Regions from separate parts of the Nocardioides pacificus genome, predicted to be linked through region 2. Evidence: predicted binding sites of a transcription regulator. Region 2 holds the regulator's gene; the other holds the start of a gene.
The links. Region 2 encodes HrcA, which represses chaperone genes, less so after heat shock. Its sites were predicted from a motif close to TTGGCACTCGNNNNNNNCGAGTGCCAA; they were not measured.

Region 1 (14,509 bases), 580 kb from region 2:
TCGGTCTTGAGGCGCCGGACCATGTCGAGCAGCATCCGGACGTGGCCGTGGGCGGTGTCGGCGACCAGCACGTCGGCGCCGGCCTCGATCAGGCGGGTGGCCCGCTCCCAGGCGTCGCCGAAGTAGCCGATCGCGGCGCCGACCATCAGCCGGCCGTCCGCGTCGTTGCTGGCGTGCGGGAACTGCTCGGACTTCACGAAGTCCTTGACCGTGATCAGTCCGGCGAGGCGACCCTGGTCGTCGACCAGCGGCAGCCGCTCCTTCTTGTGGCGGCGCAGCAGCAGGGTCGCGTCGTCGCGCGAGATCCCGATCGGGCCGGTGACCAGGCCCTCGCTGGTCATCACCTCGGCGACCTTGGTGGTCGCCCACTCCGCGACGGGCGTGAAGCGCAGGTCGCGGTTGGTGATGATGCCGAGCAGGCGCTGGCCCGCGTCGACGACCGGCAGCCCGGAGACCCGGAACTCGCCGCAGATCTTGTCGAGCTCCTCCAGCGTCGCGTCGGGGCCGATGGTGATCGGGTTGGAGATGATCCCGGTCTGGGTCCGCTTGACCAGGTCCACCTGGTAGGCCTGGTCCTCGATCGAGAGGTTGCGGTGCAGCACCCCCAGGCCGCCCTGGCGGGCCATCGCGATGGCCATCCGGGACTCGGTCACGGTGTCCATCGCGGCGGAGACCAGCGGCACCTTCAGGCTGATCTCGCGGGTGAGCCGCGAGGTGGTGTCGATCTCGGAGGGCGCCAGGTCGGACTCACCGGGCAGCAGCAGGACGTCGTCGTAGGTCAGGCCGAGCGCCGCGAACTTCTCGGGGACACCGTCGGTTGCGCCAGCGGGAGCAGAGGTCAAGGTGGCACGAGCCTTTCGTGTGGCGGAAGCCCCCAGTCTATCGGCGCCCGGGCTCAGAGCCCCAACGGCTTGAGGTCGCGGACCGGCACGCGGACGGTCAGCACGTCGGCGGCCATCCGGATCCGGCCGCGCAGGCCCGCCGCGAGCACCATCGGCAGCACCGCCTGGTTGTCCGCGCGGGTCGCCAGCACGATCTCCGAGGCGCCCTGGGCACAGGCCAGCCGGGCGGCGTCGGTGAGGAGCCGGGTCCCGATCCCGCGGCGCTGCCAGGCGGGGTCCACGCGCAGGCTGACCTCGCGCACACCGGGCTCGTCCTTCTCGGCCTGCACCTGCGCCATCCCCACGACGGCCTGCTCGACGATCGCGGAGACGGTGTCGCCCACCACGTCGTACGACGCAGTGGCGCCGGTGCCGAGCCGCCGGGTCAGGTTGGGGACCATCGCGGCCTCCCGACTGCGGTGCAGCACGTCGGTGACCAGGTCGGCCATCGCCGCGCCACGGGCGTGCTCGGTCGCGGTGAACGGGGCCGTCCGCCGGACCTGGACCTGGATGTCGCCGACGGTCAGGTCCATCACGTCCTGGACCGGGGCGTCCGGCCCGGCCGGGTCGGCCTCGGCGTCGAAGAGCTGCGCCACCACCTCGGGGAAGCCCGCGGGGTTGGCCAGGATCGTGCGAGCTGCCTGCACGTAGCGCGCAGGCTGGTCGACCAGCGCCGCCTCGGTGCACGCCAGGACCTGCACCATGGTGGCCCCCGATCCCTCGACCAGGCCGGTCAGGTCCGCGATCCCCCAGTCGTCGGGCGTGCGGAGCACCAGCTCGTCGGTCACCGACCCCACGCCAGGGAAGATCTGCAGTCCCAGGATGTTGACGCCCGCGTCCCCGCAGCTGCGGGCCAGCACCGCCAGGGCCCCGGGCCGGTCGGGCATGTTCGTACGGACTCTCCAGAGCATCGTGTCCCTTTCCCCTCCACCGACGACAGGCGCCCAGCCTCCGCCCGTGGCGTTGCCGACCCGGGTCCCCCGTGTTTCAGCGGCGTGACGGGTGGCGTGAGCGTGCGCACACCGCTGTTCGCCGTACGGCTGGGGCAGGCGCCGGGAGGGCCGCCGTTTGGTCCCCAACGGCGGCATTTTCAGGCGGAGACATGTCGTCTCTGCCCAATCGGCGAGGTCCGCAGCGACGTACGGCGCGCCGCGGGCGGGCGGCGGGCCGGTCGGGGGTAGTGAGGGTCGCCGATTGGTCAGAGACGACAGGTCCAGGACGCTTTTCGCTTCCGTTGGGGACCAAACGGCGGCCGTTGCTCCCCGCCGCCGCACGCCGACCGAAATGCAGCACTCCCCGGCCGATACCCGGCCGGGGAGTGCTGGTGGTGCTCAGTGCGAGGTGCGGATCAGTGGCCGTGGCCGTGCCCGTGGCCAGCGGCCGGGGCGTCGTCCTCTTCCTCGGGCTTCTCGACGACCAGGGTCTCGGTCGTGAGGAGCATGGCGGCGATCGAGGTCGCGTTGACCAGCGCCGAGCGGGTGACCTTGACCGGGTCCAGGACGCCCTGCGCGACGAGGTCGCCGTACTCACCGGTGGCGGCGTTGTAGCCGTTGCCGATGCCGAGCTCGCGGACCTTGGTGGTCACGACGTAGCCGTTCTCGCCACCGTTCTCGGCGATCCAGCGCAGCGGCTCGTCGGCAGCCTTGCGTACGACGCGCACGCCGGCCGCCTCGTCGCCGGTGAGGCCGAGGTTGTCCTCGAGGACCTTGACCGCGTGGATGAGGGCGGAGCCGCCACCGGCGACGATGCCCTCCTCGATCGCGGCGCGCGTCGCGGAGACGGCGTCCTCGATGCGGTGCTTCTTCTCCTTCAGCTCCACCTCGGTGGCGGCGCCGACCTTGATCACGCAGACACCGCCGGCCAGCTTCGCGAGGCGCTCCTGGAGCTTCTCACGGTCCCAGTCGGAGTCGGTGTTCTCGATCTCGGCCTTGATCTGGTTGACGCGACCCTCGACCTCGGCGGCGTCACCGGCGCCGTCGACGATCGTGGTGTTGTCCTTGGTGATCACGACGCGACGGGCCTTGCCCAGCACCTCGAGACCGACCTGGTCGAGCTTGAGCCCGACCTCGGGGGCGATGACCTGGCCACCGGTGAGGGTGGCGATGTCCTGCATCATCGCCTTGCGGCGGTCACCGAAGGCGGGAGCCTTGACGGCGACGGCGTTGAACGTGCCGCGGATCTTGTTGACCACCAGCGTCGACAGGGCCTCGCCCTCGACGTCCTCGGCGAGGATGAAGAGCGGCTTGCCGGACTGGATGACCTTCTCCAGCAGCGGGAGGATCTCGGCGACGGCCGAGATCTTGCCCTGGTGCAGCAGGATGTAGGGGTCGTCGAGGACGGCCTCCATCCGCTCGGGGTCGGTGACGAAGTACTGCGAGATGTAGCCCTTGTCGAACTGCATCCCCTCGGTGAACTCCAGCTCGGTGCCCATGGTGTTGGACTCCTCGACGGTGATCACGCCGTCCTTGCCGACCTTGTCGAACGCCTCGGCGAGCAGCTCGCCGATCACGCTGTCGCGCGAGGAGATCGTGGCGACCGAGGCCATGTCCTCCTTGGACTCGACCTCGCGGGCGGCGTCGCGCAGCGCGTCGCCGACGGCCTCGGCCGCGGCGTCCATGCCGCGCTTGAGGCCCATCGGGTTGACGCCGGCGGCCACGGCGCGCAGGCCCTCGTGCACCATCGCCTGGGCGAGGACCGTCGCGGTCGTCGTACCGTCACCGGCGATGTCGTTGGTCTTGGTGGCGACCTCCTTGCACAGCTGTGCACCGAGGTTCTCGAACGGGTCGTCCAGCTCGATCTCACGAGCGACGGTCACACCGTCGTTGGTGATGGTCGGGGCGCCCCACTTCTTGTCGAGGACGACGTAGCGGCCCTTCGGGCCGAGCGTCACCTTGACGGCGTTGGCGAGAGCGTCGACGCCGCGCTCGAGCGCGCGGCGGGCGTTCTCGTCGAACTCCAGGATCTTGGGCATGGCTCTCCTCGTGAAAGCGATCGGGCCGTGTGCCCGAGGCCGCGCGTCAGCACGTCCTCAGGCACACGACCCAGGGAAAATCAGGAAACGATGGCGAGGACGTCGCGCCCGGAGAGGATGAGGAACTCCTCGCCGGCGTACTTGACCTCGGTGCCGCCGTACTTGCTGTAGATGACCTTGTCGCCCACGGAGATGTCCATGGGGATGCGCTCGTCGCCGTCCTCGTTGAAGCGGCCGGGGCCAACGGCCACGACCTCGCCCTCCTGGGGCTTCTCCTTGGCGGTGTCGGGGATGACCAGGCCGGAAGCCGTGGTCTGCTCGGCGTCGAGGGGCTTGACGACGATGCGGTCCTCGAGAGGCTTGATGTTGACCGACACGATGTCGACCTCCACTTTCTCCACTAGGTCTGACTCGAAAGTGGGAGCGCTCTTCAATCGAGACCGCTCCCGGCACGTGTTGAGCCTGCTCGGAGGTACGCCGTCGCGGGGGTCGCACCACGTTGCAAGCACTGGCACCCTCATGGTGAGAGTGCCAGAACAGACGTTAGCACTCGACCCAACGGAGTGCCAGAACACCTCCAGTCCAGTAGCCCGTGACAGGATCCCCGCGTGGACCTCGACGACTTCCGCTGGCTGCTCACCGACCCCGGACAGCGGGTCCTGGAGCAGGCCACGCATGCCTATGCCGACGCGCTGGGCGACCCCGTCCGCTCCGCCTCCGCCGTACGACGCCTCGAGGCCAACCCGGCCCACGCCGCGGCGGCGCTCACCCAGGTCCAGCTGCGCGCCCGCGCCGTGGCGAAGTTCGGCGAGCGGGCGGTGCGGATGTACTTCACCCCCGACGCGCTCGAGCAGGCCACCCGGCACCGGGTCGCCCAGCACCGCGCCGCCCGGATCGCCGCGGCCGCCCCGTCCTCGGTCATCGACCTGGGCTGCGGGATCGGCGGCGACCTGATCGCGTTCTGCGAGGCGGGCCTGACCGCCGCGGGGATCGACCAGGACCCGGTCCGCGTGGCGGTGGCCGAGGCCAACCTCGCCGCGCTCGGACTCGAGGGCGCGGTGATGGTGGCCGACGTCACCGCCGTCGACACCGAGGCGTTCGGCGTGGCCTTCGCCGACCCGGCGCGCCGCTCGGCCCGGGGCCGGGTCTTCGACGTCGAGGGCTGGACCCCGCCCTGGTCGTTCGTGACCTCGCTGCTCGCGCGGCGCTCCGTGGTCAAGGTCGCCCCCGGGATCCCCCACGAGCTGGTCCCCGACGGCGTCGAGGCGGAGTGGGTCAGCGACGCCGGCGACGTGAAGGAGGCCGCACTGTGGTCGCCGTACCTCGCCACCGCCGCGCGGCGCGCGACCGTGATCGGCGACGGCGGGCTGGCCACGCTGACCGAGGAGGACGACCCGTTCCAGGGTCACGACCGGCCGGTGCGGGAGCTGGGCCGCTACCTCTACGAGCCGGACGGGGCGGTGATCCGTGCGGGCCTGGTCACAGCGGTGGCCGCGCTCGTCGGCGGCGGGCTGCTCGACGAGCACATCGCCTACGTCACCGGCGACGATGCGTTCCGCACGCCGTTCGCGCGGGGCTACGAGGTCCTCGAGGAGCTGCCCTACCGCGAGAAGCCGCTCAAGGCGGCGCTGCGCGAGCGGGGCGTGGGACGGCTGACGATCAAGAAGCGCGGCGTCGACATCGTCCCCGAGCAGCTGCGCAAGCGCTTGGCGCTCGCGGGCGACCACGAGGCGACGCTGGTGCTGACCCGGCTCGACGGCAAGGGCGTGGCGCTGCTCGTGCGCCCCCTGTAGGAGAGATGCCGAACGGCCGGACGGTGATCGCTCACCGCCCGGCCGTTCGTGTGTTGCTGGAGCTGCTGGTGCTGCCGCTGGATCAGACCCCGGCGGGGGCCGCCCGGCGAGCCGGGGGAAGGTCGGCGTTCTTGACCTTCTTGGCGTGCCACATGCCGAGCCCGGCGAGGATCAGCAGGGCGGCGCCACCGACGAAGGCGGCGATCGCGGCGTAGCCGGCGATGGTGCCCATCGTGGCGAAGGCGAAGCCGTAGAGCAGCAGGCCGCGCAGCGTGTTGCCCATGAACAGGCTCTGACGCAGGGCGCCGAGCTCCTCGACCTGGGCCGGGTCGGCGTCGGGGTTGGCCTTGAGGGCCATGAACTCGCCGCTGACCTCTTCGTAGGTGCGACCGTCGCTGGAGGCGTTCATGTGGACCAGGATGTAGTGGTCGGCGAAGGCGCGGGCCTGGTCACCGGTGGTGAGCTGCTGGCCGGCGTACTGGTCGAGAGCCTCGTGCTGCTCCTCGGTCTCCAGCGCCTCCTTCTCCGGCATCGTGATGTCCTGCATCGCCAGCTGGTCGTGCACCTGGTCGCCGATGAAGACGTTGGCCCAGGTGAGCAGACCGCCGGCGGCGATCAGGACGACGGCCAGCAGGACGCCGGTCCACGAGATGAGCTTGTCGAGGGTGGAGCGCATGGGTTTCTCCTTAGCGAGATGCAGGGAACCCAACGTCCCTGCGGTGATGAGTTGAACGCTAAACGGGTTTCGCGGCCGCTCTCAGGGCCATGGGGACCCACCTGGAACGGCAGCAAGACCCCCACCGGTCGGGACAATCCGGGCCCGACAGGCCCCCCGATTAGGGACCGAAAGACCCTATTGAGCGTGGCGCCAGGGCGCGTGCGCCAGGGCTCAGCAGCGCGGGGGCCGCAGGCCGGCGACGCGCACCGGCGGCCGGCCGATCGCCCGCATCCGCCCCGTCAGCACGTCGACCAGCGCCCGCATCGCGCCGTCGGTCACGCCGTACGTCGCCAGCCGGACCCGTGCGCTCGACCGCGCCAGGACGTACGGCGTGTCCAGCGCGACCGCGACGTGGCTGCCCGCGCGGGGACGGTCGCCGTACCCCAGCAGGTCGACGCGCGTGCCTCCCCGCCCCACCCGCAGACCGGCGCGCCGCGCCGCGCGGACCAGCACCGGCCGAGCCCCCGCGTCGCCGACGAGGGTGATGGTGCGTCCCACCAGCCGACCCCGACAGGGCCCGCGCAGGAGGGTCACGGCAGCCCGCGACAGGGCCGCGGACGCCCGGGCGTCGGGCACGCGACCGGGCGCCGGCGGGTGATCCGACTGGTGGCGCAGCAGCGCGACCTGCCGGGCTGCCGCTTGCTGCAGACGGCCCCGCGTGAGACGGCCACTGCGCACCGCACGGACCAGCCCCGCGCGGGCCGCGGCGGGATCGGGCGGCATCAGCACGACGTCGGCGCCGGCGCGCACCGCGGCCACGGCGGCGGCGGCGCTGTCGTGAGTGGCGGCGACGCCGGCCATGTCCAGGGCGTCGGTGACGACCAGTCCGTCGAAGCCCAGCCGCTCGCGCAGCAGCCCGGTGATCACCGGCCGCGAGAGCGACGACGGGACTCCAGGGTCGACCGCGCGCACGTCCAGGTGGGCGATCATCACCGACGAGGCGCCGGCGGCCACGAGTCGGCGGAACGGCACCAGGTCGACCGCGGCGAGCCGACGCAGGGATCGACGCTGGACCGGGAGCACCTGATGGCTGTTGGCGCTCACCGAGCCGTGGCCGGGGAAGTGCTTGGCGACGGGCACGACGCCGCCGGCGCTCAGTCCTTCGACGCCGGCGAGCACCTGGCGGGCCACCACCTCGGGGTCGGACCCGGCCGAGCGGGAGCCGATCGTCGGGTCCTGGGGGCCGACCGTCACGTCGGCGACCGGGGCCAGGTCGACGGTGAAGCCGAGGCCGCGCAGCTGCCGGCCGAGCACCTCGTGGGCCGCGGCGGTGAGCGAGACGTCACGGGCGGCCCCCGTCGACATGAACGCCGGCAGCGGGGTGACGCCGTGGCGCAGCCGAGCGACCAGGCCGCCCTCCTGGTCGACAGCGACGAACAGCGGCCAGCCGCGCGAGCGCGCCGAGCTGTGCAGCGTCCGGTTGGCGGTGCGGATCGCGGCGGCGGAGGCGACGTTCTCCTCGAACGCCACGACCCCGCCGAGATGGAGCCGGCGCACCAGGTCGACCGGCGCGCGTGTGCCGTCGTACCTCGCCACGATCAGCTGGCCGGCGAGCGCCGGCAGCGGCAGGCGACGTACGTCGCGCGCGGCGCGGTCGAGCTCCTCGGCGGTCGGCCCCCAGCCGGCACGCAGACCGAGGGCCGCTGCGGGCGAGGTCGGCGCCGACCGGGTCCCGTCGGTGTCGGTCACCGCCGACTCGTCCGTGGTCGGGCGCTCTCCCGCACCGTCCCCCGGCGTCGCCGAGCAGCCTGCGAGCAGCAGGAGCGAGGCGAGGAGGAGTCCGGTGCGGGAGCGCATCACCCGTCAGCCGAGGAGGGCCTTCTCCGCCCCGATCGTGGTGTCGTCGCCGTGGCCGGTGTGGACGACCGTCTCCTCGGGCAGGCCGTAGAGCTTGGCCCGGATCGAGGACTCCAGCGTCGGCCGGTCCGAGTGGCTGCGCCCGGTGGCACCCGGCCCACCCTGGAAGAGGGTGTCGCCGGTGAAGACGCAGTCGAGCTCGGGGGCATAGAGGCACACCGCGCCCGGCGCGTGGCCGGGCGTGTGCAGCACCCGGAGCGTGGTGCCGGCCACCTCGATGTCCTGGCCGTCGGCCATGTCCACGTCCCACAGCTCGTCGGTGTGGGTCAGCTCCCACAGCACCCGGTCGTCGGGGTGCAGCAGGATCGGCGCGACCACGCGCTCGCGCAGCGCGGGCGCGACGCGGACGTGGTCGTCGTGCGCGTGGGTGCACACGATCGCGCGGACCTTGCGCTCCCCCACCACCGCGAGGATCGCCTCGACGTCGTGGGGCGCGTCGATGACCACGCACTCGCGGTCGTCGCCCACCACCCAGATGTTGTTGTCGACCTGGTGGGTCTCGCCGTCGAGGCTGAAGGTGCCAGAGACGACCGCGTGGTCGACGCGCAGCGAGCCGGTGCTCTGGTCGCTCATCAGAGGATCACCACCGAGCGCAGCACGTCGCCGTGGTGCATCCGCTCGAACGCCGCCTCGACGCCGTCGATCGCGATCTCCTCGGTGACGAAGCCGTCGAGGTCGAGGCGCCCCTGCTGGTAGAGGTCCACGAGCATCGGGAAGTCGCGGCTGGGCAGGCAGTCGCCGTACCAGCTGGACTTGAGCGAGCCGCCGCGACCGAACACGTCGATGAGCGGGATCTCGGGGATCTGCATGTCGGGCGTGGGGACGCCCACGAGGACGACGGTGCCGGCGAGGTCGCGGGCGTAGAACGCCTGCTTCCAGGTCTCCGGACGACCAACGGCCTCGATCACGACGTCGGCGCCGTCGGCACCGTCGTAGGTCTCCGCGGCGATCCGCTTGATCTCCTCGACCGGGTCGACCTTCGAGGAGTCGACGGTGTGCGTCGCGCCCATCGCCTTGGCCTTCTCGAGCTTCTTGGCGTCGATGTCCACCGCGATGATCGGGCTCGCACCGGCCAGCGCGGAGCCGGCGATCGCGGCCACGCCGACGCCGCCACAGCCGATGACGGCGACGGACTTGCCGCGGGTGACGGCGCCGGTGTTGATCGCCGCACCGATGCCGGCCATCACGCCGCAGCCGAGCAGGCCGACGGCCGCGGGGCGGGCCTCGGGGTCGACCTTGGTGCACTGACCGGCGGCGACCAGGGTCTTCTCCGCGAACGCGCCGATGCCCAGCGCCGGGGAGAGCTCGGTGCCGTCCTCGAGGGTCATCTTCTGGGTGGCGTTGTGGGTGTTGAAGCAGTACTGCAGGTCGCCGCGCTTGCAGGCCCGGCACTCGCCGCATACCGCGCGCCAGTTGAGGACGACGAAGTCGCCCGGCGCGACGTCGGTGACGTCGTCGCCGACCGCCTCGACGATGCCTGCGGCCTCGTGGCCGAGCAGGAACGGGAACTCGTCGTTGATGCCGCCCTCGCGGTAGTGCAGGTCGGTGTGGCAGACCCCGCAGGCCTGGATCTTGACCAGCGCCTCGCCCGGGCCCGGGTCCGGGACCAGGATCGTCTCGAGGCTGACCGGCTGTCCCTTGGCGCGCGCGACGACGCCCTTGACCTTGTGCATGGTGTCTCCTTCGTGAAAGTCGTGTGCCCCCACGCTAATCAGCGGCACAATGCAACCTGCTGCTGCCCGGTCGCGTCTTGGTCGCGAAAGGGTGGTAGGAGACATGCACTTCGTCGCTGACACGGGGCCTGAGAGGCCCGATGTGGGAGTGGGGGTGGCCGTGGCCGAGCGGGCCCGACCGCAGGACGCCGAGTTCTCGGCGTACATGGCCGCGCGCCAGCCCAGCCTGCTGCGCACGGCCTACCTGCTGACCGGGGACCGGCACACGGCCGAGGACCTCGTCCAGACCGCTCTCGCCAAGCTGTACCTGTCGTGGGACAAGGTCCAGCACCGCGAGCTGATCGACGGCTACGTCCGACGGATCATGGTCAACGAGCACAACTCCCTGTGGCGCCGGGCGTGGAAGCGCCGCGAGTTCGCCACCGACGAGGTGCCCGAGACCTACCACGTCGTCGACGAGTACGACGACGGGCGCGGCTCGGCGCTGTGGGAGTTCGTGCAGACGCTGCCCCGCAAGCAGCGCGCGGTCGTCGTCCTGCGCTACTACGAGGAGCTGAGCGAGGCCGAGACCGCCGACATCCTGGGCATCTCCGTGGGGACCGTGAAGTCCCAGGCGAGCCGGGCCCTGGCCGCCCTGCGCACCCGCGCACCCCAGGCCCTGGACCCGCGCCACTTCGAGGAGGGGCGATGAGCCCGATGAACGACGACCGAATCGCCGAGCTGCTCGGCGACGACCTGCACCGCCAGGTCGCGGGGATGCACGAGGCCCCGCTGACCCTTGGCGACGTGCGGGGGCGGGCCGGGCGGATCCGGCGCAACCGGCGGATCGCTGCTGGGGCGGGGGCGCTCGCGGCGCTGGCCGTGGTCGCACCGACCGTGCTGCTGCTCGGCGGCAACGGGACGCAGTCGAAGGAGATCGACCCGGTGACGCCGACCGAGGTGGTCGAGCGGGAGCCGGTGCGGACGACGCTGACGTCCGAGACCCTGGAGGGGCTGGAGCGCGGCGAGGACCCGGCGATCGAGTACTTCACGCCGGAGGGGGTGGTGCTGCCCGGGGAGGGGCTGGTCGAGCTCGACCAGAGCTATCAGGCGATGGTCTGGAGCGAGGCCGACGGCCAGTGGTGGGCGCTGAGCCCGTCGCGCGACGAGGTGCGCTACCTCTCGGAGGACTTCTCGCCGCAGGGCGGGTCGGCGACGAACCAGGACCTCGTCACCAGCGACGACCGGTCGACGGCGGCGTGGACCGCCACCGAGGCTGGTGGGCAGACGCTGTACCTGCGCTCGCTGACGGAGGCCGGGCAGGGGTCCGCGAGGGGCTTCCCTGTGTCGCCGCTCGTGCAGGCGCTCGGAGTGCTGGGCGACGACCGGGTCGTCTATGCCCGCGGCGAAGGCGAGGACGTCGACTTCGCGATCGCGGGCCCGGGCGAGTCCGACACGACGCTCGACGGGGTGGTGGCCGTGCAGGCGACCGCGTCGGCCGAGGACCTGGTCGCCGTCCAGACGGCGGTGCCCGGCGAGGACGGCGAGGGCGCCTGCTTCGGGGTCATCGACGTCGCAGCCGACCCGGGGGTGCCCGCGTGGGACCAGTGCACCTACAAGCTCCGCAGCTTCAGCCCCGACGGGCGCTACGTCCTGGCCGACTCGGTCTACAGCGAGGGGCTGGGCTCCCGGGAGCTCTATGTCCTCGACGCCCGCAGCGGCGAGCTCGTCGCGTCGTACGAGCAGCCCCGGAACGGACAGCTGACGCTCGTCCAGGCCGCCTGGGAGCCGGAGGGCACGGTGCTGGCTACCGTGATCGACGGCGACCAGCACCGGCTGGTGCGCCTGGGCACCGACGGTCTCGTCGAGCAGGCCGCCGACACCGCCACCGGCCCCTACGAGGACCTGTACTACTACCTGGGTGCAGACCGCAGTCCGTGACTGCGGCTCCGCCGTCGGCGACTGGCGTGCGTCGATTGGTCAGAGACGACGGGGGCGGGCCGGAAATCGTCGCCGTTTGGTCCCCAACGGCATGCGTCGGCGCCACCCGGCCAGGAGACCCCGCCGATTGGTCAGAGACGACATGCCATCTCCCGAAATCACTGCCGTTGGGGACCAAACGGCAGGGCCGAGCCTGCGAGGACTACGCCACCACCGTGGTGATCGGCTGGGAGGAGTCGGCGGGGAGGTCGAGGGCCGAGGGGGGCCGGCCGCGGGTGACCAGCTCGGCGCCGAGGGCGGCGACCATGGCGCCGTTGTCGGTGCACAGGCCGGGGCGCGGGACGCGGACGCGGATGCCCTTGGCGGCGGCGCGCTCCTCGGCCATGGCGCGCAGACGGGAGTTGGCGGCCACCCCGCCGCCGATGAGGATGTCCTCGATGCCCTCGCTCACCGCGGCGTCGAGGGCCTTGCGGACCAGCACGTCGCAGACGGCCTCCTGGAACGACGCGGCGACGTCGGCGACGGGGACCGGCTGGCCGGAGCGCTCGCGGGCCTCGACCCAGCGGGCGACCGAGGTCTTGAGGCCGGAGAACGAGAAGTCGAAGCGGTGCCGCTCCAGGTCGCGGCGGGCGGTCAGTCCGCGGGGGAAGTCGATGTAGACGCTGTCGCCCTCGCGGGCGGCCCGGTCGATGTGCGGCCCGCCGGGGAAAGGCAGGCCCAGCAGCCGCGCCACCTTGTCGAAGGCCTCGCCCGCGGCGTCGTCGATGGTGGATCCCATTGGCTCGACGCCCACCGTGACGTCCTCGACGCGCAGCAGGCTCGAGTGCCCTCCGGAGACCAGCATCGCCAGGCACGGCTCGGGCAGCGGGCCGTGCTCGAGCTGGTCGACCGCGACGTGGGCGGCGAGGTGGTTGACGCCGTAGATCGGCTTGCCCAGCCCCAGCGCCAGGGCCTTCGCGGCGGCGACGCCGACCAGCAGCGCCCCCGCCAGCCCCGGACCGCTCGTCACCGCGATCGCATCGACGTCACGCAGCTGGATCCCGGCGGTCTCGCAGGCCCGCTCGATCGTCGGCACCATCGCCTCGAGGTGCGCCCGGCTGGCCACCTCGGGCACCACGCCGCCGAAGCGGGCATGCTCCTCGACGCTGCTCGCGACCGCGTCGGCGAGCAGCGTGTGGCCGCGGACGATGCCCACGCCGGTCTCGTCGCAGGAGGTCTCGATGCCGAGGACGAGGGGCTGGTCACTGGCAGGCATGGTGCCCATTGTGCCGGGAGCCGGACCGAGAGACGGACGAGGCCGGTGTTAGGCCCCACGGCTGAGGGGTAACGCACTCCTGGCGAGGGAGGGAGCCCCCATGACCGTCATCGGATTCCACGCGTCCCACGAGCAGGTGTCCCCACGCCAGCTGCTCCACGACGTACGACGAGCCGAGCAGGCCGGCTTCTCCGCCGCCATGAGCTCGGACCACTTCAGCCCCTGGAGCGCGCGCCAGGGCCAGTCCGGGTTCGCCTGGTCGTGGCTGGGCGCGGCCCTGGCGACGACCGACCTGCCGTTCGGCGTGGTCAACGCGCCGGGTCAGCGCTACCACCCGGCGATCATCGCGCAGGCGATCAGCACGCTCGGCGGCATGTTCCCGGGCCGGTTCTGGACCGCCCTGGGCTCCGGGGAGGCCTCCAATGAGCACATCACCGGTGACGCGTGGCCCGCCAAGGGGGTCCGCGACGCCCGGCTGCGCGAGTGCGTCGACGTGATCCGCCGGCTGCTCGCCGGCGAGGAGGTGACCCATCACGGCCTGGTCGTCGTCGACCGGGCGCGGCTGTGGGATCCGCCGGAGCCGGCCCCGCACCTGGTCACGGCGGCGGTGAGCGTCGAGACGGCGCAGCGCGGAGCGGAGTGGGCCGACGGGCTGCTCACGCTCAACCAGCCGCACCAGCACCTGCGCCGGATGGTCGACGCCTACCGCGACGCCGGCGGCAGCGGGCCGCTGCGGCTGCAGGTGCACCTGTCCTGGGCGGCCACCGAGGCGGAGGCCGAGGCGCTGGCTCACGACCAGTGGCGCAGCAACGTGTTCGCACCGCCCGCCACGTGGGACATCGACACCGCGGAGGTCTTCGACGTGGTCAGCGAGCACGTGCCGCTCGCCGCCGTCCGGGACGCGGTGCACATCTCCGCCGACCTGGGGCAGCAGACGGCGTGGCTGCAGGAGTACCTCGACCTCGGCTTCGACGAGCTCTACCTGCACCACGTGGGGCAGGACCAGGCCGCCTTCATCGACGCGTTCGGCGAGCACGTGCTCCCGCAGCTGGGCGGCTGAGCGCCGTGCGGCTCGCGGAGACCAGCGACCTGTGGTGGAAGACCGCGGTCGTCTACTGCCTCGACGTGCAGACGTTCATGGACTGGGACGACGACGGCAACGGCGACCTCGTCGGCCTGACCGAGCGCGTCGACTACCTCGCCGAGCTCGGCGTCACCTGCCTGTGGCTGATGCCGTTCTACCCGACCACCGACCGCGACGACGGCTACGACATCACCGACTACTACGGCGTCGACCCGCGTCTGGGCACGCACGGGGACCTCGTCGAGGCGATCCGCACGGCCAAGGACCGCGGGATGCGGGTGATCGTCGACCTCGTCGTCAACCACACCTCCGACCAGCACCCGTGGTTCCTCTCGGCGCGCGCGAGCAAGGACTCGC
Region 2 (14,509 bases):
CAGGGCGAGAAGGTTGTCGACAGCGGGTTCACCACCGCCGAGGGCTGGATGGACAAGCTCTATCCGTGGACGGCCTCGATCGACGTCTCGGCCCTCGAGCCCGGGGAGTACACCTTCGTGGCGATGACCGACGACCCCACCGGTGGCAGCGAGGGCTTCGGCCCCACCGAGGACACCCGAACGATCGTGGTCGAGTGATGAGTCGCTCCCCAGCCATCCGCCCCAAATCCGGCCGCCCCGCATCCGTCCGGACCGTCTCGCTCGTGGCCGCCGCCACCCTGGGCCTGTCTCTCCTGGCCGGGTGCGGTGACGACTCCGACAGCCGGGCCGAGTCCCCGCCGCCCAGCTCGCCGGCGGAGGCGACCACGAGCCCCGCCCCCGAAGCCAGCGCCGAGGCCAGTCCGGGAGCCGGCCCGAAGCAGCCGGCTCGCACCGGGTCCGCGCGCCCCGGCGCGGGCAAGAAGCAGGCTCCCGGGATCGCGCGTCGACGCGGCCCGGTCACCCCGCCCGACACCGTCTCGGTGCCGGTGTTCTTCGTCGGGGACGCCCCGGGAGGGCCGCGGCTGTTCCGTGAGATGCGGGCCGTGGACGCGGCCGATCCGCTCACGGCCGCGGCCGCTCTGACCACCTCCGGCGAGGCCCTCGACCCCGACTACCGCTCCCTCTTCTCGGCGGGCTCGGTGAGCAGCGTCGGCTTCGACGGCTTCGGCCGCCGGGGCGTCTACACCGTCCGGCTGGCCGATCGGAGGTGGACCGAGCGGCCAGCGGGGATGAGTCGTCGTAGCGCCAACCTCGCCGTGCAGCAGCTCGTCCGCACCCTCCACGGAGCCGGCCGCTCCCGCTCCCGCGTGGTGTTCTCCGTGGGGTCCGAGCAGGTCCCGCTCTTCGGCGTCCGGCGCGCCCGGGGCTTCCGGGCCGCGCCACCGCTCGACGTGCTCGCCCTCGCCAACATCACCTCTCCGTCTCAGGGCATGACGGTGCGGGGCTCGTTCACGGCCCGCGGTCTCGCCAGCTCGTTCGAGGCCACCGTGCCGTGGGAGCTGCGGCGCCGCGACAAGGTCGTCAGGTCCGGCTTCGCCACCGCGTCGGGGTGGATGGACAAGCTCTACCCGTGGCAGGCCGAGGTCGACGTCTCCGGGCTCGCCCCCGGGAGGTACACCTTCGTCGCCTTCACCGACGACCCGACGGGAGAGGGGCCCTCACGCGAGGGCGTGGGTCCCACCCGCGACACCAAGACGGTGGTCGTCCGCCCTCGTTGATCGAGCAGGGCGCGCAGCGCTCGACGTCGAGATCAGGCCCGAACGTCGAGATCAGGCCCAGCGCGGGGACCCGGCCAGCAGCGCGGCGCACGCGGCCACCCCGGCGGTGGAGGTGCGCAGCACCTCGCGCCCCAGGCGCACCGAGCGCGCGCCGGCGGCCGCGAACGCCTCGATCTCGTCGTCGGCCACGCCCCCCTCCGGCCCGACCACGAGTACGACGCGCCCGCCGGCCGGCAGGGCGAGACCGGCCATCGGCTCCGCGGCCTCCTCGTGCAGCACCAGGGCGAGGTCGGCGGAGCCCAGCAGCGCGACGACGTCGGCGGTGGAGGCGAGCTCGTGGACCTCCGGGAACCAGCTGCGCCGCGCCTGCTTGGCCGCCTCGCGGGACGTGGCCCGCCACTTGGCCAGCGACTTGGCGGCGCGCTCTCCGCGCCAGACCGCGACGCTGCGCGAGGCCGCCCAGGGCACCACGACGTCGACGCCGATCTCGGTCAGCATCTCGACCGCCAGCTCCCCGCGGTCGCCCTTCGGGAGCGCCTGCACCACGACCAGCTCAGGGGCGGGCCGGGCGACGAGGTCCGTCCCCAGCACGGTCACGGCGAAGACCCGCTTGCCGGTGCTGACGACCTCGCCGGTGACCGCCGTACCGGCACCGTCGGTGAGCACGACCTGCTCGCCGACCCGCAGCCGGCGCACGGCGACCGCGTGATGGGCCTCGTCGCCGGTCACCTCGACGAGCCGGCCGGCCTCGGGGGTCCCCGAGGCCGCCAGCTCCGGCACGTGGTGGACCGGCAGCGTCATCGTGCGCTCAGCGGCCCTGGAAGGCGCTGCGCAGCCGGTCCTTGAACGTGCGGGGGCCCGGTCCGACGTTGCCGGTCGGCGCCTCCTCGCCGCGCAGGGCGGCCATCTCGAAGAGCAGCTCCTTCTGGCGGTCGTCCAGACGCGTGGGCGTCTCGACGACGACCGTCACGATCAGGTCGCCGCGTCCGACGCCACGCAGACCGGGGACGCCGCGCCCACGCAGCACCTGCTCGGTGCCCGACTGGGTGCCCGGCCGGATCTCGAGCTCGAACTCGGTCTCGAGGTCGGTCTTCTTCTCCTCGTCCGCGGCGACCACGTCGGCCTCCAGGGTCGGCAGGGTCAGCGTCGTGCCGAGCGCGGCCGCCGTCATCGGGAGCGACACCGTGCAGTGCAGGTCGCTGCCCTCACGGACGAACACCTCGTGCGGCGCGACATGGATCTCGACGTACAGATCGCCGGGCGGGCCACCACCGGGGCCCACCTCACCCTGGTCGGGCAGCTGGACGCGCGTGCCGGTGTCGACGCCCGCCGGGATCTTCACCGTCAGGTTGCGGCGCGAGCGGACCCGGCCGTCGCCCGAGCAGTCACGACACGGCTCGGGGATGATCGACCCGAAGCCGCGGCAGGCCGGGCACGGGCGCAGGGTGCGGATCTCGCCGAGGAACGACCGCTGGACCTGGGCGACCTCGCCGGCCCCGTGGCAGGTCTCGCACGACACCGGCTCGCTGCCGGGAGCGGCGCCGTCACCGTGACAGGTCGTGCAGACGACCGCGGTGTCGACCTTGAGCTCGTGGGTGACGCCGAACGCCGCCTCCGCGAGGTCGATCTCGAGCCTGATCAGGGCGTCCTGGCCTCGTCGCACGCGCGGGCGCGGCCCACGACCGCCACCCTGGCCGCCGGGAGCGTTGCCCCCGAAGAACGCGTCCATGATGTCGGTGAACGAGAAGCCCTGGCCCTGGCCGAAGCCTGCGGCGCCCCCGCCGAAGGGGTCGCCCCCGCGGTCGTAGGCGGCCTTCTTCTGCGGGTCGGAGAGCACCTCGTAGGCGCGCGAGACCTCTTTGAAGCGCTCCTGCGTCTCGGGGTCGGGGTTGACGTCCGGGTGGAGCTGCCGGGCAAGGCGCCGGTAGGCCTTCTTGATGGCGTCGGGCCCCGCGTCGCGGTCGACGCCGAGGAGCTCGTAGAGGTCCTGGCTCAAGGTGGTGTTCCTGTTCTTTCCTGCTGCTGGAGGCTGATGGTCTGAGACTCGGGGGACGGCTGGCTGCGGTCAGGCCTCGTCGAGGATCCGGGAGACGTAGCGGGCCACGGCGCGCACCGAGGCCATCGTGCCGGGGTAGTCCATGCGGGTGGGGCCGACGATGCCCAGGGTGGCCAGCGCCTGCTCACCGGGCCCATAGCCGGTGGCCACGACGCTGGTGCTGGCGAGCTCCTGGTAGGGCCCCTCGTGGCCGATCCGGACCGTGACTGTCCCGCCGCTGCTGGCCTCGCCGAGCAGCTTGAGCAGCACGACGTGCTCCTCGAGGACCTCGAGCATGGGCCGGATGGCGGAGTCGAAGCCCTCGCCGAAGCGGGCCAGGTTGGCCGCGCCGCCCACGGCGACGCGCTCGTCCGAGCGGTGGTCGGACATCGCCTCGACCAAGGTGGCGACGACCTGGGCCGTCACCGCCGCGTCGTCAGGGGGGACATCGTCCGCGAGCGCCTGGAGCGCAGCGGTGGCCTGTGAGATCTGCTCGCCGGTGGCGGCCCGGTTGACCCGGGTGCGCAGGTCGGCGATCTGCTCGTCGCCCAAGGATGCGCCCAGCTCGACCAGGCGCTGCTCCACGCGTCCGGTGCTGAGGATCAGGACCACGAGGAGGCGCGAGGGTGTCATGGCGACCAGCTCGACGTGCCGGACGGTGCTGCGCGAGAGCGTGGGGTACTGCACGACGGCGACCTGGCGCGTCAACTGGGCGAGCAGCCGGACGCTGCGCTGGACGACGTCGTCGAGGTCGACGGCGCCGTCGAGGAACGTCGAGATCGCGCGGCGCTCGGCGGCACTCATCGGCTTGACGGTCGTCAGGCGGTCGACGAAGAGGCGGTAGCCCTTGTCGGTCGGCACCCGGCCGGCGCTGGTGTGGGGCTGGGTGATGAACCCCTCCTCCTCCAGTGCAGCCATGTCGTTGCGCACCGTCGCAGGCGAGACACCGAGGCTGTGCCGCTCCACCAGGGCCTTGGACCCCACCGGCTCCTCGGTCGACACGTAGTCCTCGACGATGGCACGCAGGACGGCGAGTCGGCGGTCCTCGACCATTCACGCCTCCCTTCACCCTCGACGCCAGACGCTGCTCACTGGCACTCATCAGCACTGAGTGCCAAGACTACTAGCCGGTGAGACATCCCTGGCCTTCCGGGACGAGTGAGGTTAGGCTCCCCTAAGTCGATGAGGAGATGCGATGACCGCCACCCAGCAGCCCTACGATCCCCACGTGCTCGCCGGACAGGCCCGCGCGGTGCTGTCGTGCCCGAGCACCGCGACCCTCGAGGTCGAGGGCCTGCGCCACCTCGACGACATCGTCGACCTCACGGTGCGCGACACCGCGGGCGTGCCGGCGTTCTCCTGTCCCGTTGACAGCGCCCTGGCATTGGCCGCTGCATGCGGACGGGAGGCGCGCCTCACCCTCGGGGCCGACACCGCCAGCTCCCTGTCGTCGGTCACCCTGACGGGCACCCTGCGACTGCGGGCGACCGGTCGTCCCCGCCACCAGGACACGCCCCCGACGGCGCACGTCGTGGAGCTGGTGCCCGCGTCGGTGGCAGCCGCCGCCGGGCACGCGAGCCGCGCCGTACCGCTCGCGCACTTCCGCAGCTCCGACCACGACCTCAACGACGGCTACCTGCGCCGGGTGGTGGAGCACACCAATGACAGCCACCCGGCCGAGCTGCGCCACAGCGTGGCCACCGCACGCGGCCTGCGCCCGGGCAGCGTCGCGGGCGCGGCGATCGCGGACCTCACCCGCGACGGCGTGGAGGTGCACTGGATCGACCTCGACGGCGCCCACACCCACCGGCTGTGGTTCCCCCGCCCCGCTCGCTCCCGCGCCGAGCTCGGCGCGCTCCTCAGCCGAGAGCTCCACTCCGGCCTCACCTGACCCCGCACCCCCCATGTAACGCGGGGTTATCCGATCTACCGCAGCGTCGTGACGCTTGGGCAGTCCGGATAACCCCGCGTTACAGGTGGTGGTGGGGGGCGGGCCTAGGGTGGCCCGATGAGGTTCACCGAGGTGGCCGACCGGGTCTGGGTCGCGCGCTACGCATGGTTCGACGTCAATGTCACCGCGATCGGCGGAGAGCACGGGCTGCTGGTGGTCGACACGCATGCCTCGACGGCCGCGGCAGGCGAGGTCGTTGCGGATCTGCGGGCCCTCGGGGCCGGGGACGTGGTGGCCATCGTCAACACCCACGAGCACTTCGACCACACCTTCGGCAACGCGGCCCTGCGCGCGGCGTACGGCGCGGTGCCGATCCACGCCCACGAGGACGCGGCGGCCGCCACGGTCTCGGCCGGGGAGCGGATCAAGCAGGCTTACCGCGACGATCCGGCCGATCCACGCCGCGAGGAGGTCCTGGCGACCGAGATCGTCGCCGCCGACCACACCTTCTCCTCCGTCTGGCCCGTCGACCTCGGCGGCGGCCGGGTGGTCGAGCTGGTCCACCCCGGCAAGGGGCACACCTCCGGCGACGTGGTGGTGCGAGTGCCCGACGCCGACGTGATGCTCACCGGCGACCTGGTCGAGGAGTCCGGGGTCCCCGGCTTCGGTCAGGACTGCCACCCGATGGAGTGGCCGCTGGCCCTCGACCTGGTGCTCAACCTGACCGGCCCGTCGACCGTCGTGGTCCCCGGCCACGGCGCTCCCGTCGGCAAGGACTTCATGGAGGAGCAGCGCTCCGCGCTCGGCGTCGTGGCGGAGACGATCCGCGACCTCTCCACCCGTGGTGTGCCGGTCGACGACGCGCTGGCGGCCGCCGAGTGGCCCTACCCGCGCGAGGACCTGGTCCACGCCGTCCGACGCGGCTACGAGCACCTGCCCCGGGCGCAGCGCAACCTGCCGCTCGTCTGAGCCGGCCCGCAGCGCACGAGGCCCACGCGTCAGGGCGCGAGCAGCCCCGACGCGACGAACGCGCGCCGGTAGATCTCGCGGACCACCCGCTCCTTGCGGGCGTTGTACTGCATCATGTGCTCCGCCGCAGCGCTGGCGGCGGCCGACGCCTCCCGCTTGGCCCGGGCATAGACCTCCCGCTCGTCGGCGTTGCCGCGCAGCCAGTCCCGGAAGAGCCGGTGCCGGACCAGCTCGGGGCTGTCCGGCCCGAACACGTGCAGCAGGCAGGCGGGAGACTCGGCGCGCAGGGCGCGATGTCCGAACCACCATGGCTCGCGCACCCGCAGCTCGAAGCCGGCTGCCTCGAGGGCCGGCACGTAGGCCGGCTCGTCGTCGGTGTCGGCCACGGTGAGGTCGATGTCGATGATCGGCTTGGCCGCCAGCCCCGGGACCGACGTCGAGCCGACGTGCGCCAGGTCGAGGACCCGCCAGCCGAGCGCGCCCCGGATGCGCGCCGCCAGCTCGTCGTACCGCTCCGGCCAGGCGGGGTCCGGATCGACGACCGCGACGCCGGTCTCCGGTCGCGCACCGTCCACCCAGGGCGACTCGCCGGGCGGCGGAGGCTGGTCGTCGAACGTGACGATCTCGGTGCGGCTCGGCATGCCCGGAACGCTACGGCTCCCGACCGGACAGCAGTGGGGTGGGTCTCATCGGCGTGGCCTCACCGGCTCCGACGGGTGAGCGACCTAGCGTTGCCCCGGTGAGCTCCCACGACCGCTACGGCACCGACGTCCTCAACACCGACTGGCGCGCCCCCAAGCGCGGGCGCGCCGTCGAGACCGAGGCCCAGCTGGGTCTGGTCGTCGAGGAGGTGACCACCGACTGGTGCGGTGAGGTCGTCGCGGTCGACCGCGACATCCGGACGCTGACGCTCGAGGACCGGCGCGGCAAGCGGCGCACGTTCCCCCTCGGCCCCGGCTTCCTGCTGGAGGGCAAGCCGGTCATCCTGACGCCGCCGACCCGCCTCAAGGCCCCGGCCAAGGCCACCCGGACGGCGTCGGGGTCCGTCGCCGTCCACGACGCGCCGGCCCGCGTCGCCCGCCAGAGCCGGATCTTCGTCGAGGGGCGCCACGACGCCGAGCTGGTCGAGAAGGTCTGGGGCGACGACCTGCGCATCGAGGGCGTGGTGGTCGAGTTCCTCGGCGGCGTCGACGACCTCGCCGACCACCTGCGCGACTTCCGCCCCGGCCCGGACCGCAAGGTCGGCGTGCTGGTGGATCACCTGGTGAAGGGATCCAAGGAGAGCCGGATCGCCCAGGGCATCGCCCGCTCCCCCGTCGGTCAGCACGTGCTGATCGTCGGCCACCCGTTCATCGACGTGTGGCAGGCGGTCAAGCCCGACCGCCTCGGCCTGCAGCAGTGGCCGACGATCCCGCGCAGCATCGAGTGGAAGAAGGGCATCTGCCAGCACCTGGGCTGGCCGCACCGCGACCAGGCCGACATCGCGCGCGCCTGGAAGCACGTGCTGTCGAAGGTCAACTCGTTCGCCGACCTCGAGCCCGCCCTGCTCGGGCGGGTCGAGGAGCTGATCGACTTCGTGACGGCGCCCTGATCGGTCCGCAGCCGGCGCGACTCGAGGCGCGATGCCTCAGCTGCGCAGCGGGCGCCCGCTCTGGTCCACCGGATCGCCGACGAGCATCATGATGCCGTCGATGAAGGGCCAGATCGCGCCGACACCGCAGGTGAAGATCGTGACCAGCAGCTGGAAGACGCCCGTGCGGCTGTCGCCGATGTAGAAGCGGCCGATCCCGAGCGGGATCAGGATCTGCAGCAGGCCCGCGACCAGCTTGGACTTGTCGGAGTAGGGCATGCCCGTGACGGGGTGCACGCCGTACGGCGCGGGGCCGCCGGCCATCGGGGCGCCGTAGGGCTGCTGACCGTACTGCGGGGTGCCGTAGGGCTGCTGACCGTACTGAGGCGCGCCGGGCGCGGCTCCGTAGGGCTGCTGATCGGCACCGTGCGAGGACGGTCCCTGTCCCTGGTCGGACGGCTGCCCGTTGGGATCCTCGGGGTTGGGCTTGCTGAAGTCGGGGCCTGTGCTCATGTCATCGACCCTAGTCCTGATCCGGCTCCGCGGCTGGGCAATGCGGGCGATCTCGGGGTGTTGCCAGGGACCTCCTCAGGGGAGCAGGTCGCGGACCACGGCGTCGGCCAGCAGCCGGCCCTGCAGCGTGAGGACCAGGCGGTCGGCGACGACCTCCACGAGGCCGCGCTCGACGAGGTCGGGGACCGCGGCGCGTCCCCCGTCGTCGAGCACCTCGAGCGGCAGTCCGCTGCGCAGCCTGATCTCGAGCAGCACCCGCTCGACACGGCGGTCCTCGGGCCCGAGGACCTCGCGGGCCTGGGCCGGACTCAGGTCGTCGCCGAGCCGCGCCGCATAGGCCGCGGGGTGGCGGACGTTCCACCAGCGCACACCCCCGACGTGGGAGTGAGCCCCCGGCCCGGCACCCCACCAGTCGGCGCCCTTCCAGTACAGGACGTTGTGGCGGCACTGGCTGCGCTCGCGACGCGCCCAGTTCGACACCTCGTACCACTCCAGACCGTCGGCTCCGAGCACCTCGTCGGCGAGGAGGTACTTGTCGGCGAGGTCGTCGTCGTCAGGCATCGGCACGTCCCCGCGGCGCACCTGACGCGCCAGCGCCGTGCCGTCCTCCACGATCAGCGCGTAGGCCGACACGTGATCGGGCGCGCAGGCCAGCGCCGCGTCCAGCGAGGTACGCCAATCCGCCAGGGACTCCCCCGGCGTGCCGTAGATCAGGTCGAGGCTGACCTCGTCGAAGCCGGCGGCGCGCGCCGCCTCGACCACCCCGGGGACGCGCAGCGGGTCGTGCGTGCGATCGAGCGTCGCCAGGACGTGCGGCACGGCCGACTGCATCCCGAAGGAGAGCCGGGTGAAGCCCGCCTCCCGGAGCGCGGCCAGGCTCTCGGGGGTGACGCTGTCGGGGTTGGCCTCGGTGGTGATCTCGGCGCCGGCGACGATGCCGAACTCGTCGCGGATCGCCTGCAGCACGCGTCCGAGGTCGGCCGGCTCGATCAGCGTGGGGGTGCCGCCGCCGAGGAAGACCGTCTCCACGGGCACGTCGCGCTCGCCCAGCACGCGGCGTGCGCGTCGTACCTCCGCGACCACGCCGTCGGCGTACGACGCGCGCGAGGCGCCGGGGGCCGAGGAGACCGGCCCGAGCTCGGAGACCGTGTAGGTGTTGAAGTCGCAGTAGCCGCACCGCACGCGGCAGAACGGGACGTGCACGTAGAAGCCGAAGGGCCGGGCGCCCACCCCCTCCAGCGCGGACTCCGGCAGGGAGCCGTCCGTGGGGGCGGGCTCGCCGGGAGGAGGAGTGGAGGGCATCCCCCCATCCTCCCACCGGCGACCCGGCCCAGCCTTATCAGCCCAGCCTGATCAGCCAGCGATCAGGAGGCGTACAGGCTGTCGATGACGGCCTTGTTGTTCTGCTCCACGACCTTGCGCTTGACCTTCATCGAGGGGGTCAGCTCGCCGGACTCGATGCTGAGGTCGTTGTCGAGGACCACGTGCTTCTTGATGGTCTCCCACCGGTTGAGCCGGGCGTTGAGCTGCTCGACGTAGCCGTCGACCATCTTCTGCACGGCGTCGGACCGGACGATCTCGGTGTAGGAGGCGCCCTCCATGCCGTTGCGCGCACCCCAGTCGGCCATCGCGTCGGGGTCGAGCGTGACGAGCGCGACGCAGTAGTTGCGGTCGTTGCCGTGCACCAGGAACTGGCTGGCGAAGGGGCAGATCGCCTTGAACTGCGACTCGATCGAGGACGGGGCGATGTACTTGCCGCCCGAGGTCTTGAACAGGTCCTTCTTGCGATCGGTGATCTTGAGGAAGCCGTCGGCGTCGAGCTCGCCGATGTCGCCGGTGTGCAGCCAGCCGTCGACGAGCGTCCCCTCCGTCTGCTCGGGCAGGTTGTGGTAGCCCTCCATGACGTGCGGGCCGCGGATCAGCACCTCGCCGTCGGCCGCGATCTTCACCTCGGAGCCGGGGAACGGCTTGCCGACCGAGCCGAACTTGTAGTCCTCCGGGTGGTTCACGAAGGCGCCGGCTGAGGTCTCGGTGAGGCCGTAGCCCTCGAGCACCAGGATGCCCGCGGCGTGGAACCACTCGGCGACCTCCTGGTTGAGGGCCGCGGCGCCGGAGATGAAGAAGCGGACGCGTCCGCCGAAGCGGTCGCGGACCTTGGAGAAGACCAGCTTGTCGAAGAGGCCGTGCTGCAGCTTGAGGCCCAGCGGGATCGACTTGCCGTCGCGCTTGCGGCGGTCGACCTCGAGGCCGACCTTGAAGGCCTGGTTGAACAGCTTCTCCTTCGCGCCGCCCTCGTTGGCCTGCATCGTGATGATCTTGCCGTGCGCCTTCTCGAAGATGCGGGGCGCGGCACCCATGAACGTCGGCTTCACGACGGCCAGGTTGTCGATGATCCGGTCGATGCGGCCGTCGATGGCGGTGGCGAAGCCGCAGGCCATCTGCGTGGAGAGCAGCACCTTGCCGAAGCTGTGCGCCATCGGCAGCCACAGGAACTGCAGGTCGTCCTCGTGCAGGGTGTCCTGCGCCTTGATGGCCTCGCCCTCGTAGACCCACGAGGAGTGACGCAGCCGCACGCCCTTGGGGCGCCCGGTCGTGCCCGAGGTGTAGATCAGCGTCGCGAGCTGGTCGGGCCGGATCGACTCGGCCATCGTCCGGATCACGCCCGGGTGCTCGGCGAGGTAGGTCTGCCCCAGCTTGGCGAGCTCGTCGAGGGAGATCACCCAGTCGCCGTCGGTGGTGCCGTCGAAGGTGACGATCTTCGAGACGTGCGGCAGCTCGGCGCGGTGCGAGCGCAGCTTGGCGATCTGCTCGTCGTCCTCGGCGAACACGACGCGGCTCTCGGAGTCGCTGAGGATGTACGCCGTGTCGTCGGCGTTGGTGGTCGGGTAGACCGTGGTCGTGGCGGCACCGGCACACATGATCGCCAGGTCGGCGAGGATCCAGTGGAACCGGGTGTTCGAGGCGATGCCCGCGCGCTGCTCGGGCTCGATGCCCAGCGCCATCAGGCCGGCGGCCAGCTCGCTGACCTGCTCGCCCACCTCGCGCCACGTGACCGAGGCCCACTCCTCGCCCCGGGGGAAGCGATAGGCCTCGCGCGCCGAGCTGCTCTCGACCCGGTCGAGGAACTGCACGGCGACGTTGCGCGGCATCGTGTCCATGAAGGACGCGTCATTCGTGATCGGCATGGGGCTCCCTGTCTCCTCCCGTGGGCGCTCACCAGGGTGTGAGCCGGCCCACAGACTGCTATGTGCGTAACCTAGATCACTCGAGCCGCGAACGGGAGGCGATCGGCCGCTTGTCTCAAGCTTTCTACTCGTGAGTAGTGCTGCTTCGCGCCGAGATCCCGCCTGGGGCGTGTCCTAGGGTCGCTCCATGGCGATCCTCCACCGCGCGACCCTGACCCCCTCGAAGCCCGAGCTGCTCACCAGCTGGCTGGACCGGCAACCCTGGGGCGGCACCGGCGAGATCACGGTGGTCGGGACCTACCGGCTCGACGACCCGGCGGGCGAGGTGGGCGTCGAGGCGTTCATCGTGCGTCGCGGCGCGAGTCTGGTCCACGTCGCCCTGACCTATCGCGGCGCTCCGCTCGTGGGTGCGGAGGCCCACCTGGTCGGCACCATGGAGCACTCGGTCCTGGGCAGGCGCTGGGTCTATGACGCCGCCGCCGACCCGGTGGCGCTGGCGTGCTTCGAGGGCGCCCTCACCGCTCAGCAGGAGCAGGCGCGGCTCGAGGTGTACGACGGTGACGAGCTGGTCGAGAGGCGCGAGCTCGACGTGCGCCTGGAGCGCCGCGGCGACACCGCGTCGCCGACCGAGGGCCTGCGCATCGCCACCGTCCTGGGCGAGCTGTCCGACGGTCGCGACCAGCTGGTGGCGATCTGGGCCGACGGCGAGGCGGTCGTGGCCACGCGCTGAGCTCAGCCGGCCGCCTTCTCCACCTTGGCCAGCACCGACGGCGCCAGGTCGTCGACGGCCAGCAGGTCGGGCAGCAGCGCCCGCTCGGTGGTCAGCGCCCGGAACATCATCGCGACGGTGATCGCGTGGTCGGGCCGGTGCTCGACGGTGATCTCATCACCGGCCTCGACGACACCCTCCTCGAGCACCCGCAGGTAGGGGCCTGGCCGCCCCTCCTGGGTGAACCGCTTCACCCACCCGGTCGCGTCGAGCCCGGACACGTCGATCCAGCCCGCGAAGACCTTGCAGGGCGTGCGCACCTTGGCCACCTCGAGCAGCGCGGTGCCGACCCTCCAGCGCTCGCCGACGAGCGCCTCGTTGACGTCGATGCCGGACGTGGTGAGGTTCTCCCCGAACATCCCGTCGGGCAGCTCGCGTCCCAGCTCACGGCCCCACCGGTCGAGGTCCTCGCGAGCGAAGACATAGACGGCGTTCTCCGCGAAGCCGTGGTACTTCGTGTCGCTGACCGTGTCACCGACGAGGCCGCGCCAGCCGATGCGGACCGGGCCGGGAGCCGGTCGCTTGCGGATCGAGGTACGCCCGACGCGCCCGGTCCACGAGCCCCCTTCGGGCTGACCGATGTTGACCGAGATGACCTGTCCGGAGCTCTGCACCCGCACATGGTCCCCCGCAGCGACGCTCGCCGCCACCTGGTTCAGACACCGCGACTGGTGCAGACCGGCCGGCCCGACTCCCGGCATCGCTTGCCACTCTGGAAAGCGATGCGATAGTTTTCCACCATGGAAAGTGAGCAGGACATCGCCGCCCAGCTGCGCGACGTCGAGCGCGCGGCTGCCGCGCCGTACGTCGTCTATCCGCCGACCCCGCGCTGGTATCCGCCCGCGGCCGGCACGTGGGCGGCCGCGCTCGTCGGCGTGATCGCGTGGGGGCGCGACTCCGCGTGGTTCGCCGTCGGCATGGTCACGCTGCTCGTCGCCGAGCTGGCCTTCCTGCGGTGGTACTCCCGCCGGCACGGCGCCCTGCCCTCGCTGCGCCAGCCGCCCCCCGAGTTCCGCTCCGCGTTCCGGCGCTACGCCGTCGGCGTGGCGGTGGTCCTGGCGCTCGTGGCGCTCGCCTGGACTCTCCTCGGCCCCTGGGCGGCCGTCGCCACGACGTGGGTCGCCGTCACCGTCGGCCTCGCCGCCTACGAGCGCCTCTACGCGCAGGCGGCCCGCCGGGTCCGCGAGCGCCTCGGATGATCGGCGACCTCGACCCGGTCATCCACGCGCCCAAGCGGCTCGCGGCGATGGCGATGCTGGCCAGCGCCACCTCGGTGAGCTTCCCGTTCCTGCGCGAGCAGCTCGGGATCAGCGACTCCGACCTGTCCAAGCAGATGGCGGCGCTGGAGAAGGCCGGCTACCTCAAGATCAGCAAGACGGGCCGCGGACGCGGGGCCACCACGACGTACCGGATCACCCGCTCGGGCCACAGCGCCTATCAGCGTCATGCCGCCGCCCTGCGCGAGATCCTCGCCGAGAGTGCGGCCCTCAGCCCTGAACCGCCTTCGCCAGCGTGATCCATCGGGTGAGGTCGGGGTCCGACCCGGCGCCCAGGTCGCGTACGGCGTTGACCACGGCCCGCACGACCACCCAGTCGCGAGCGCGGTCCTCGTCGAGCTCGGCGGCGTCGACGACCGCGTGGAAGCGGCGGCGCACGGCGTCGCGGACGTCACTGCTCGCCCGCACCTCGTCCCACCGGTGCCAGAGCAGCGGGCCGGGCTCGACGTGGGGATCCCCGCTCAGCGGTCGGGGCGCGATCACGACCCAGGGCTCCCGATCGGCCGCGAGCACCTTCGCGTAGTGCAGGTCCCCGTGCACGGTCACCCCGTCGGTGTCCGGGTCGCGGGAGAAGGACGCCGCGAGCGAGGCGGCCTGCTCGACGAGCCGGCGTGGCAGCGGCGTGGAGCGTGGCAGCGCCGCGAGCTCCGTCGACCAACGACCGGCGAGCTCGGCCAGGGACCTCAGCTGCGGGACCGCCGGGACGTGCAGGGTGCGGTAGAGACCGGCCACGATCTCGCAGGCCTCGACGTCCCAGTGCTCGGCGAGGTCCTCGGCGTGCACCCGCTCGAGCAGCAGCGCCCGGCGGCGCGGGTCGGCGCGCAGCAGCCGGACCGCACCGCGACCGTGCCAGTGCTGCAGCGCGAGCGACTCGTGCTCGGTCTCGTCGACCTGCACCGCGATCTTGAGCACGGCCGGCGCCCCACCGCTCGTGCGCACCGGCACCACCTGGGCCCGGTGCCCGAGGACGGGGGCGCCGTCGGGGCGCAGCCCCCACTCCTCGATCAGCTCGAGCGGCGAGGCGGACGAGGGCACGACATG

Region 1: a site for HrcA is predicted at 4,396-4,422, ahead of groES (co-chaperone GroES). Genes of this name have one in related genera too.

The regions. Positions count from the first base shown of each region.
Region 1 covers NZ_BAAHCI010000015.1:370,874-385,382, reverse strand. Annotated here, with positions in the region: gene guaB (IMP dehydrogenase) at 1-842, opposite strand, end outside; gene ACYU7L_RS20385 (GNAT family N-acetyltransferase) at 896-1,768, opposite strand; gene groL (chaperonin GroEL) at 2,230-3,852, opposite strand; gene groES (co-chaperone GroES) at 3,933-4,229, opposite strand; gene ACYU7L_RS20370 (class I SAM-dependent methyltransferase) at 4,461-5,645, shown strand; gene ACYU7L_RS20365 (hypothetical protein) at 5,728-6,321, opposite strand; gene ACYU7L_RS20360 (glycoside hydrolase family 3 protein) at 6,535-8,160, opposite strand; gene ACYU7L_RS20355 (MBL fold metallo-hydrolase) at 8,167-8,793, opposite strand; gene ACYU7L_RS20350 (S-(hydroxymethyl)mycothiol dehydrogenase) at 8,793-9,893, opposite strand; gene ACYU7L_RS20345 (SigE family RNA polymerase sigma factor) at 9,997-10,584, shown strand; gene ACYU7L_RS20340 (hypothetical protein) at 10,581-11,813, shown strand; gene tsaD (tRNA (adenosine(37)-N6)-threonylcarbamoyltransferase complex transferase subunit TsaD) at 12,016-13,068, opposite strand; gene ACYU7L_RS20330 (TIGR03885 family FMN-dependent LLM class oxidoreductase) at 13,169-14,128, shown strand; gene ACYU7L_RS20325 (alpha-amylase family protein) at 14,134-14,509, shown strand, end outside.
Region 2 covers NZ_BAAHCI010000015.1:946,066-960,574, reverse strand. Annotated here, with positions in the region: gene ACYU7L_RS23090 (Gmad2 immunoglobulin-like domain-containing protein) at 1-198, shown strand, start outside; gene ACYU7L_RS23085 (Gmad2 immunoglobulin-like domain-containing protein) at 264-1,259, shown strand; gene ACYU7L_RS23080 (16S rRNA (uracil(1498)-N(3))-methyltransferase) at 1,311-2,060, opposite strand; gene dnaJ (molecular chaperone DnaJ) at 2,068-3,255, opposite strand; gene hrcA (heat-inducible transcriptional repressor HrcA) at 3,325-4,347, opposite strand; gene ACYU7L_RS23065 (DUF2470 domain-containing protein) at 4,490-5,185, shown strand; gene ACYU7L_RS23060 (MBL fold metallo-hydrolase) at 5,303-6,154, shown strand; gene ACYU7L_RS23055 (GrpB family protein) at 6,184-6,795, opposite strand; gene ACYU7L_RS23050 (DUF3097 domain-containing protein) at 6,894-7,745, shown strand; gene ACYU7L_RS23045 (TM2 domain-containing protein) at 7,782-8,237, opposite strand; gene hemW (radical SAM family heme chaperone HemW) at 8,313-9,539, opposite strand; gene ACYU7L_RS23035 (AMP-dependent synthetase/ligase) at 9,602-11,422, opposite strand; gene ACYU7L_RS23030 (CG0192-related protein) at 11,610-12,152, shown strand; gene ACYU7L_RS23025 (MOSC domain-containing protein) at 12,155-12,805, opposite strand; gene ACYU7L_RS23020 (hypothetical protein) at 12,932-13,390, shown strand; gene ACYU7L_RS23015 (transcriptional regulator) at 13,387-13,707, shown strand; gene ACYU7L_RS23010 (aminoglycoside phosphotransferase family protein) at 13,679-14,503, opposite strand.